Regions from separate parts of the Actinobacillus suis ATCC 33415 genome, predicted to be linked through region 2. Evidence: riboswitches for the same ligand, from Rfam matches in the RefSeq annotation. Region 2 holds a riboswitch; the other holds the start of a gene.

Region 1 (3,425 bases), 710 kb from region 2:
CAACAGTTTGCAACACAAGCAGCAAGCGCAACAAGTTTCTTAAATAGTGCAACTACCCAAGCATTAAATTCAGTCGGTGGTAATGTTGTTCGCATTGATACGGATGCATTATTTGCGGATATGTTGAGTAATCCGGCAGACTTCGGTTTAACCAATACAACTGCAACCGTATGTGCATCAACTACACAGGTAGTTTGTACTCCAACTGACCAAACTAGCGCAGACGGTAAATTATTTGCAGACGGTTTCCACCCGGGGGCGGTAGCGCACAAAGTGATGGCGGATTACATTTTAAATGTATTACAAGCGCCAAGCGAAGTAAGCGTATTACCACAGTTAGCGTTATATTCAACGGAGAAAACTTTTGATTTCGCTCGTCAACAAAGCAACAGTAATCGTTTATTAAAGCAAGAAACTAATACTGTACAAGGTATCGCAGCATATCAACGTTATAACGAAGGTGATGCGATTTATGCAGGGTTGAAAGCGCAATTTACCCCACAATGGCAATTCTCCGCATTATTTAGCCAAAGTGATTTAGACGGTTCAAAAGGCTCAACGAAAGGCGAGATTAAGAGCAAAGCGATTAATACCGCGGTACGTTATGATGCGGATAAGTGGTGGGTTGGTGCTGCATTACAGTTAAGCGACAATGACTATAAAACCAGTCGTCAGATTCAGCTAGGCAGTGCTAAACGTTCACAAAAAGGTGAAACAAGCGGAGCAGTCATCAGTGCCAGCGTATTTGGTGGCTATGAGTGGAAGTTTGATCAGAGCCAAGTGGCATTATTAGCGGATCTTACCAATAGCCATGGTAAAGTAACAGATTTTGGCGAGACGGAAGCGAATGCAATGCGACTAAGTTTTGAAGAACAGCAAATTCGTAGCGTGCGTAGCGGTGTTGGTGCGGAATATCGTTATCAATTTACCGATTGGCAGCCGTATGTAAATGCTCGTTGGGTAAAAGAGTGGCGTGATTCACCGGCAGAATTAGTGACTACTTTTAACAATAGCAAATTTAAAGTAGGCTTAGCGCAAGCAGATAAGAGTTGGGTGAATGTACAAGCAGGCCTTGATTGGAAAGCAAAATCAAGTCCATGGCATTTCCAACTTGCGGTGCAACGTGATTTAGGTCGTCGTGACAATTTCTCTGGTACATCATTCCATACAAATGTAGGCTATCAGTTCTAACTTTGAGACAAGCGGTTAAATTTCGTAATTTTTTGCAAAAAAGTTACATTTTTTAACCGCTTGTTTTTTTAGTGTGATCTTGTTCACATATTCAACATCAGCCGATTGGTTTTCATCGGTAATGTCTTTAAACTAACAACAATTTTTAGTCGGGGTGCCTCCAACGAGGCTGAGATTAAACCCGTGAACCTGATACAGTTAATACTGACGTAGGAAACTAATATGCCAATCTTTATTTCTCTTACCCTTTCCTTTTTCTTGTCATTTTTTTGTTGCCATTCATTTAAAACATCACAGCAAGCTTTGTAATGGTTATATCTGTGCTTGAGATAAACAAGATGAATAGCTGCGTGCATTTATTTTTATGCATGATAAGAAATCTTATGCCTCCTTGAGTAAGGATGACTTATCTATTTGCGTCATTTTTTACACTTACCCATGGAGATAAATATGAAATCAAATTATTTAGAACAAATTCGCCAGCAAAATCCTCTTATATACAATATGACTAATGTGGTTGCCGCTCATTTTGCAGCTAATGGCTTACTCGCTATCGGTGCTTCACCATTAATGTCCACCGCTATTGAAGAAGCTGAAAGTTTGGCAAAAATTAGCAATGCACTCCTTATCAATATTGGTACGGCAAGTTCAGCAGAAGTGGAAGCGATGTGTTTAGTTGGGAAAATTGCGAATCAAGCAGAAATCCCTATTGTATTGGATCCGGTTGGAATTGCTGCAACGGATTACCGCTACCAGACAGTGATGAGACTGTTAGATGAAATTCATTTTTCGGTGATTCGGGGAAACTTAGGTGAAATAGCCACACTAGCCGAACTAAATTGGCAAACTAAAGGGGTCGATGCAGGTAATGGAACGGCAAATATTGCAGAGATAGCGCATTATGTAGCGAATAAATATCAATGTGTAGTTGCTGTTAGTGGAAGCGTTGATTATATCAGCGATGGCAAACGCTTAGCGAAAATTGTCAATGGTACACCATTATTTCCCAAGATTACGGCTTCGGGCTGTTTGCTTGGATCTGTATTGGCAGCATTTAGTGCCGTTGCGACAAGCGGTCAAATTTTTGAGGCAACTTGCGAGGGCGTAACAGCGTATGCTATTACCGGTGAATTGGCTGCGAAAGGATTAGCTACTAATGCATTTGGTTCATTCAATATTGCATTATTAGATCAGCTGGGCGCGCTTTCTGCCGATACAATCGAAAAATACGGGAGGGTCTCTTATGAGTAAGATTAGTCAGGCTTTAACCATCGCAGGTTCGGACAGCGGTGGTGGTGCAGGGATTCAGGCGGATCTGAAAACGTTCCAAATGCGAGGCGTTTTTGGCACTTCGGTTCTTACTGCAATTACCGCTCAAAATACGTTAGGCGTATTCGATATTCATTCTGTGCCGTTAAGTACGATTGAATCTCAGATCAAAGCAATTGCAGAAGATTTTCAAATTTCTGCCTTTAAAATCGGAATGTTAGGCACTGCGAAAGCGATTGAGTGTGTGGCAAATGCTTTATGTCAGTATAATTTTGGTAAATTAGTGCTTGATCCAGTCATGATCGCCAAAGGTGGCACGCCACTATTACAACAAGATGCGATTAGTGCATTACAAACGTATTTGTTACCGTTAGCGGATGTGATTACGCCGAATCTGCCCGAAGCAGAAGCCTTAACCGGTATAAAAATTATCGATGATTCGACCGCTTATCAGGCGGCAAAAAAATTGCAAGATTTAGGTGTGAATACTGTGGTGATTAAAGGCGGGCATTTGGCGGATTCGCAAAGTACGCATTGCCGTGATTGGATTTTTACTCCAACGACTCATTTTATTTTGGAATGTCCACGTTTTCCAACTCGTCATACACACGGTACCGGCTGTACGTTTTCTGCTTGCGTTACGGCGGAATTAGCCAAAGGACAAGCGGTCGAAACTGCAATAAAAATTGCAAAAGACTATATCAGCGCAGCAATTTCGCATCCTCTGAATATTGGCTATGGATATGGGCCGACTAATCATTGGGCTTATCAAGATTTACCCATAGAGGAATGATTATGTACGATATACGACAAATGCTTCAACTTTACTTTATTGCCGGTACACAAGATTGTCCGAATCCGACCGAAGATCGCGCGCAAAATTTATTGTTGATTTTAGAACAGGCGTTGCAAGCGGGGATTACTTGCTTTCAGTTTCGTGATAAAGGTAATAATTCATTAGAAGC
Region 2 (3,425 bases):
CCTTGAATTTGTACGCACGCTTCTGAACGTAGGCTTGAAGCAATTTTGAAAATCGCTTCGTCTTTCTCGTCAAAGAAAACTTGCACGATACCTTCACGGTCTCGAATTTGCATAAAAATAAAACGACCTAGGTTACGCACACGGTGAACCCAACCGCTTAATGTTACGGTTTGACCAACGTGCGAGCGGTTTAAAACACCACAATAATGAGAACGCATCATAAAAATATCCTTAAGATTTATAAAATAGGTTTTCCGCTGTGATAAATTGCGGAGACAAAATCTTTGAAATTATAGCGGAAAATTGCTGAAAATTGGAGAGAGGAAAAGAAACAAGCGGTCGAATTTACAGATTTTTTTGCAAATTTGACCGCTTGTTCTGATTAAAGAAGATTAAAAATCAGCGATTAATTAGAAATTAAAGTAAACCTAACACTTTTCTACCGTTGATTGAGGCAATATTCGCCATTTCTTCTAAATTGGTAAAGCGACAGCCGGCAGAGAGTAGGCTAAGTTCTTGCCACATATCACCTTCACATAACGGCACCATATAGTCGCAAATATTATCTGTACCGATTGCAACGGTAATGCCTTCCGGAATTAATTCATCCGCCGGTGTTAGTGCATTATGGAATGGCTGTAAATCTTCTTTACGACCGCTATCAATCCACGCCATTGGGCAAGCGATCACCATCATTTGCGAGTCACGCATTTTTTGGTAGAGCATTTTACGATATTCTTTCGGATGTGCACCGATTGAAATACCATGGATTGCCACCACTCGACCTTGCATACCGTGTTCGATTGCTTTATCGCATAATTGTTCGGTTTCTTTTTCTTTCGGGGTATTAAATTGGTCCACGTGTACATGCAACATCTTGCCGAGTGATTTGGCTTTATCCAGCAAAATATCCATTGCTTCTAAGCCTTTGCCGAAATCTAATTCGTCACGGTATGGCAAGCCACCAATCATATCTACCATTTCAGAGCCTATATCAAACCATTTTTTTGCAGTTGGCTCAATTACGCCTTTTAAGGTTTGGTTGGCAAATTTTAAGGTAATATCGCTTTTATACACTTCACGTGCTTTGTGAGCGGCAATAATTGCACGATCTTCACATACGCCGTCAATATCCACAAAAGTTCCGAATGCGGTAACCCCTTGTGAAATCATTAATTCAATCGCTTGTGAAAAACGGCGGTAGTAATCATCAACCGTTGAATTGCGTTTTACTTCATCAACTAAATCCCATTTTTGTTGTAGATTGGCATTTTGGTAAATGGCAATTTTTTCCGGCGTCATCGTAAATGCTCGGTCTGCATGGGCGTGAGCATTCACCCAACCGCCTTTTTTAATAATTTCGTCACGAATATGGCTTTTGAGCGTACGAATTAATTGGCTCATGTTAATCTTTTCCTCTCTACTTATTTTGCTGAATTTTAGGTAAAAAAAAGATCTCTAAAAAAGAGATCTATAAATGAGTTGAAATGCCAAAAAAAGAGCCAAGCACCATAATGAAATGATGTTTGGCTAAATGAGTGTTTAAGTATGTTGTAAGGTTTTGCATATGAATCTATCTAGTTCCTTTCTTGGCACTAGGACTGTAGTATATCTTTTAAAAAATCAAAAAGCAAACGTTTGCTTTTTGGATTTGCATTATATTTACGCATGCCTTACAATTTGCCGCGTTCTCATTGGGGTGCTTTACAAAGCTGAGAAATTACCCATAGAACCTGATCTGATTAGTATCAGCGTAGGGATTTGAGACATTTGCTATACTTACCAAATTAGGCTTATAAAAGCATTTAATCAGCGTATGGAAGGCAGCTGGTTCTACTCAAATCCTTCTAGTTTATTTTTAGAAGGAATAGATGACAATGAAAAAACTTTTGGCATTATCTGCTTGGTGTTTTGCAGCACATGCTATGGCGCAAACACCTGTATTGACGGTTTATACTTATGATTCTTTCACTTCAAAGTGGGGGCCAGCGCCAAAACTTGAAGCATTATTTGAAAAACAATGTCAGTGTGACGTGAGATTTTTACCCTTTGAAGACGGTATTACGATGTTTAATCGAATTCGTTTAGAGGGCAAAAAAACTAAAGCGGATGTGATGCTCGGACTGGATAATTTTACGATGGAAGAAGCGCAAAAGTCAGGTTTCTTCACTGAGCATGAATTAACGGTTAACGATTTCCCTTGGCAAAATAAAGTGTTTTTCCCGTATGATTACAGTGAATATGCTTTTATCTATGATAAAGAGAAATTAGCGCAGCCGCCGAAATCATTAAAAGAATTAGTCGAACGCCAAGATTTAAAAGTGATTTATCAAGACCCTCGTACCAGTACGGTCGGTCGAGGTTTATTATTTTGGCTAAACAGCGTATACGGTGATAAAGCGGAAGAAGCTTGGCAAACGTTAGCTAAACATACGGTAACTGTAGGCAAAGGTTGGTCTGAAACTTACGGTGCTTTTTTGAAAGGCGAGTCCGATTTGGTACTAAGTTATGCGACTTCACCGCTTTATCATCAATGGCATGAAAAAACTGACAAGTATGTCGCTGCGCAATTTGAAGAAGGCCATTTGGTTCAAACGGAAGTTGCTGCGATTACCAAAGTGAGTAAGCAAAAAGCATTAGCCAAACAATTTTTGCAATTTTTACATCAAGCTCAAGCGCAAAATGTGATTTCTTATCATAATGTGATGAAACCGGTGATAAGTACAGAAGCAGATCCCGCATTTAAAGCGTTACCTGAATATAAACAACTAGCTTTTATACAGCCGTCTCCTGAGACAGTGAGACAATGGATCGCAAGCTGGCAACAGAGCTGGTAATTGAAATAATTAGGTTATTTTAACGGCTAATGGAATCTTTAGCCGTTTTTATTGTCTGCTAAGCGGTAAAAATTACAAAAATTTTTGCAAAATCTGATTGCCAAAAGGGATTACATTTGTTATTTATACGCCCTTTTGAATTATCCCCTAAAATTTTTTATATCAATTTATTCTAAACAGGGGCAACACTATCCAACAAGGAGTGAAATTATGGCTCAAGTGGCAGGTACCACTTCATTAGGTTTATTAGCTCTAGCAGGCGTTACACCTTACCAACCTAAAAAAGACGAAGAATACATGAGCGATGCGCAAAAAGAGCATTTTCGTAAAATTCTTCGTGCGTGGCATGTTCAAATTATGGAAGAAGCTGAGCGCACCAAAAGCCAAATGCAAGAAGAAGTTGCAAATTTTGCCGATCCAGCAGACCGCGCAACACAGGAAGAAGAATTCAGTCTTGAATTAAGAAATCGTGACCGTGAGCGTAAATTGCTTAAAAAAATTGAGCAAACGCTAAATAGCATTGCCGAAGATGAATACGGCTATTGCGAAACTTGTGGGGTAGAAATTGGTCTACGTCGTTTAGAAGCT

Evidence for each region. Region 2 has a riboswitch for thiamine pyrophosphate ahead of thiB (thiamine ABC transporter substrate binding subunit). Riboswitches for the same ligand answer to the same signal wherever they lie in the genome.
Region 1: linked by a shared signal. The riboswitch ahead of thiM (hydroxyethylthiazole kinase) and the one ahead of thiB (thiamine ABC transporter substrate binding subunit) in region 2 are both predicted to bind thiamine pyrophosphate.

What each region holds. Positions count from the first base shown of each region.
Region 1 covers NZ_CP009159.1:915,974-919,398, reverse strand. The annotation lists gene ASU1_RS04200 (autotransporter domain-containing esterase) at 1-1,191, shown strand, start outside; TPP riboswitch at 1,332-1,424, shown strand; gene thiM (hydroxyethylthiazole kinase) at 1,642-2,442, shown strand; gene thiD (bifunctional hydroxymethylpyrimidine kinase/phosphomethylpyrimidine kinase) at 2,435-3,253, shown strand; gene thiE (thiamine phosphate synthase) at 3,256-3,425, shown strand, end outside.
Region 2 covers NZ_CP009159.1:204,361-207,785, forward strand. The annotation lists gene aspS (aspartate--tRNA ligase) at 1-221, opposite strand, end outside; gene ASU1_RS01025 (amidohydrolase family protein) at 418-1,404, opposite strand; TPP riboswitch at 1,686-1,778, shown strand; gene thiB (thiamine ABC transporter substrate binding subunit) at 1,878-2,837, shown strand; gene dksA (RNA polymerase-binding protein DksA) at 3,048-3,425, shown strand, end outside.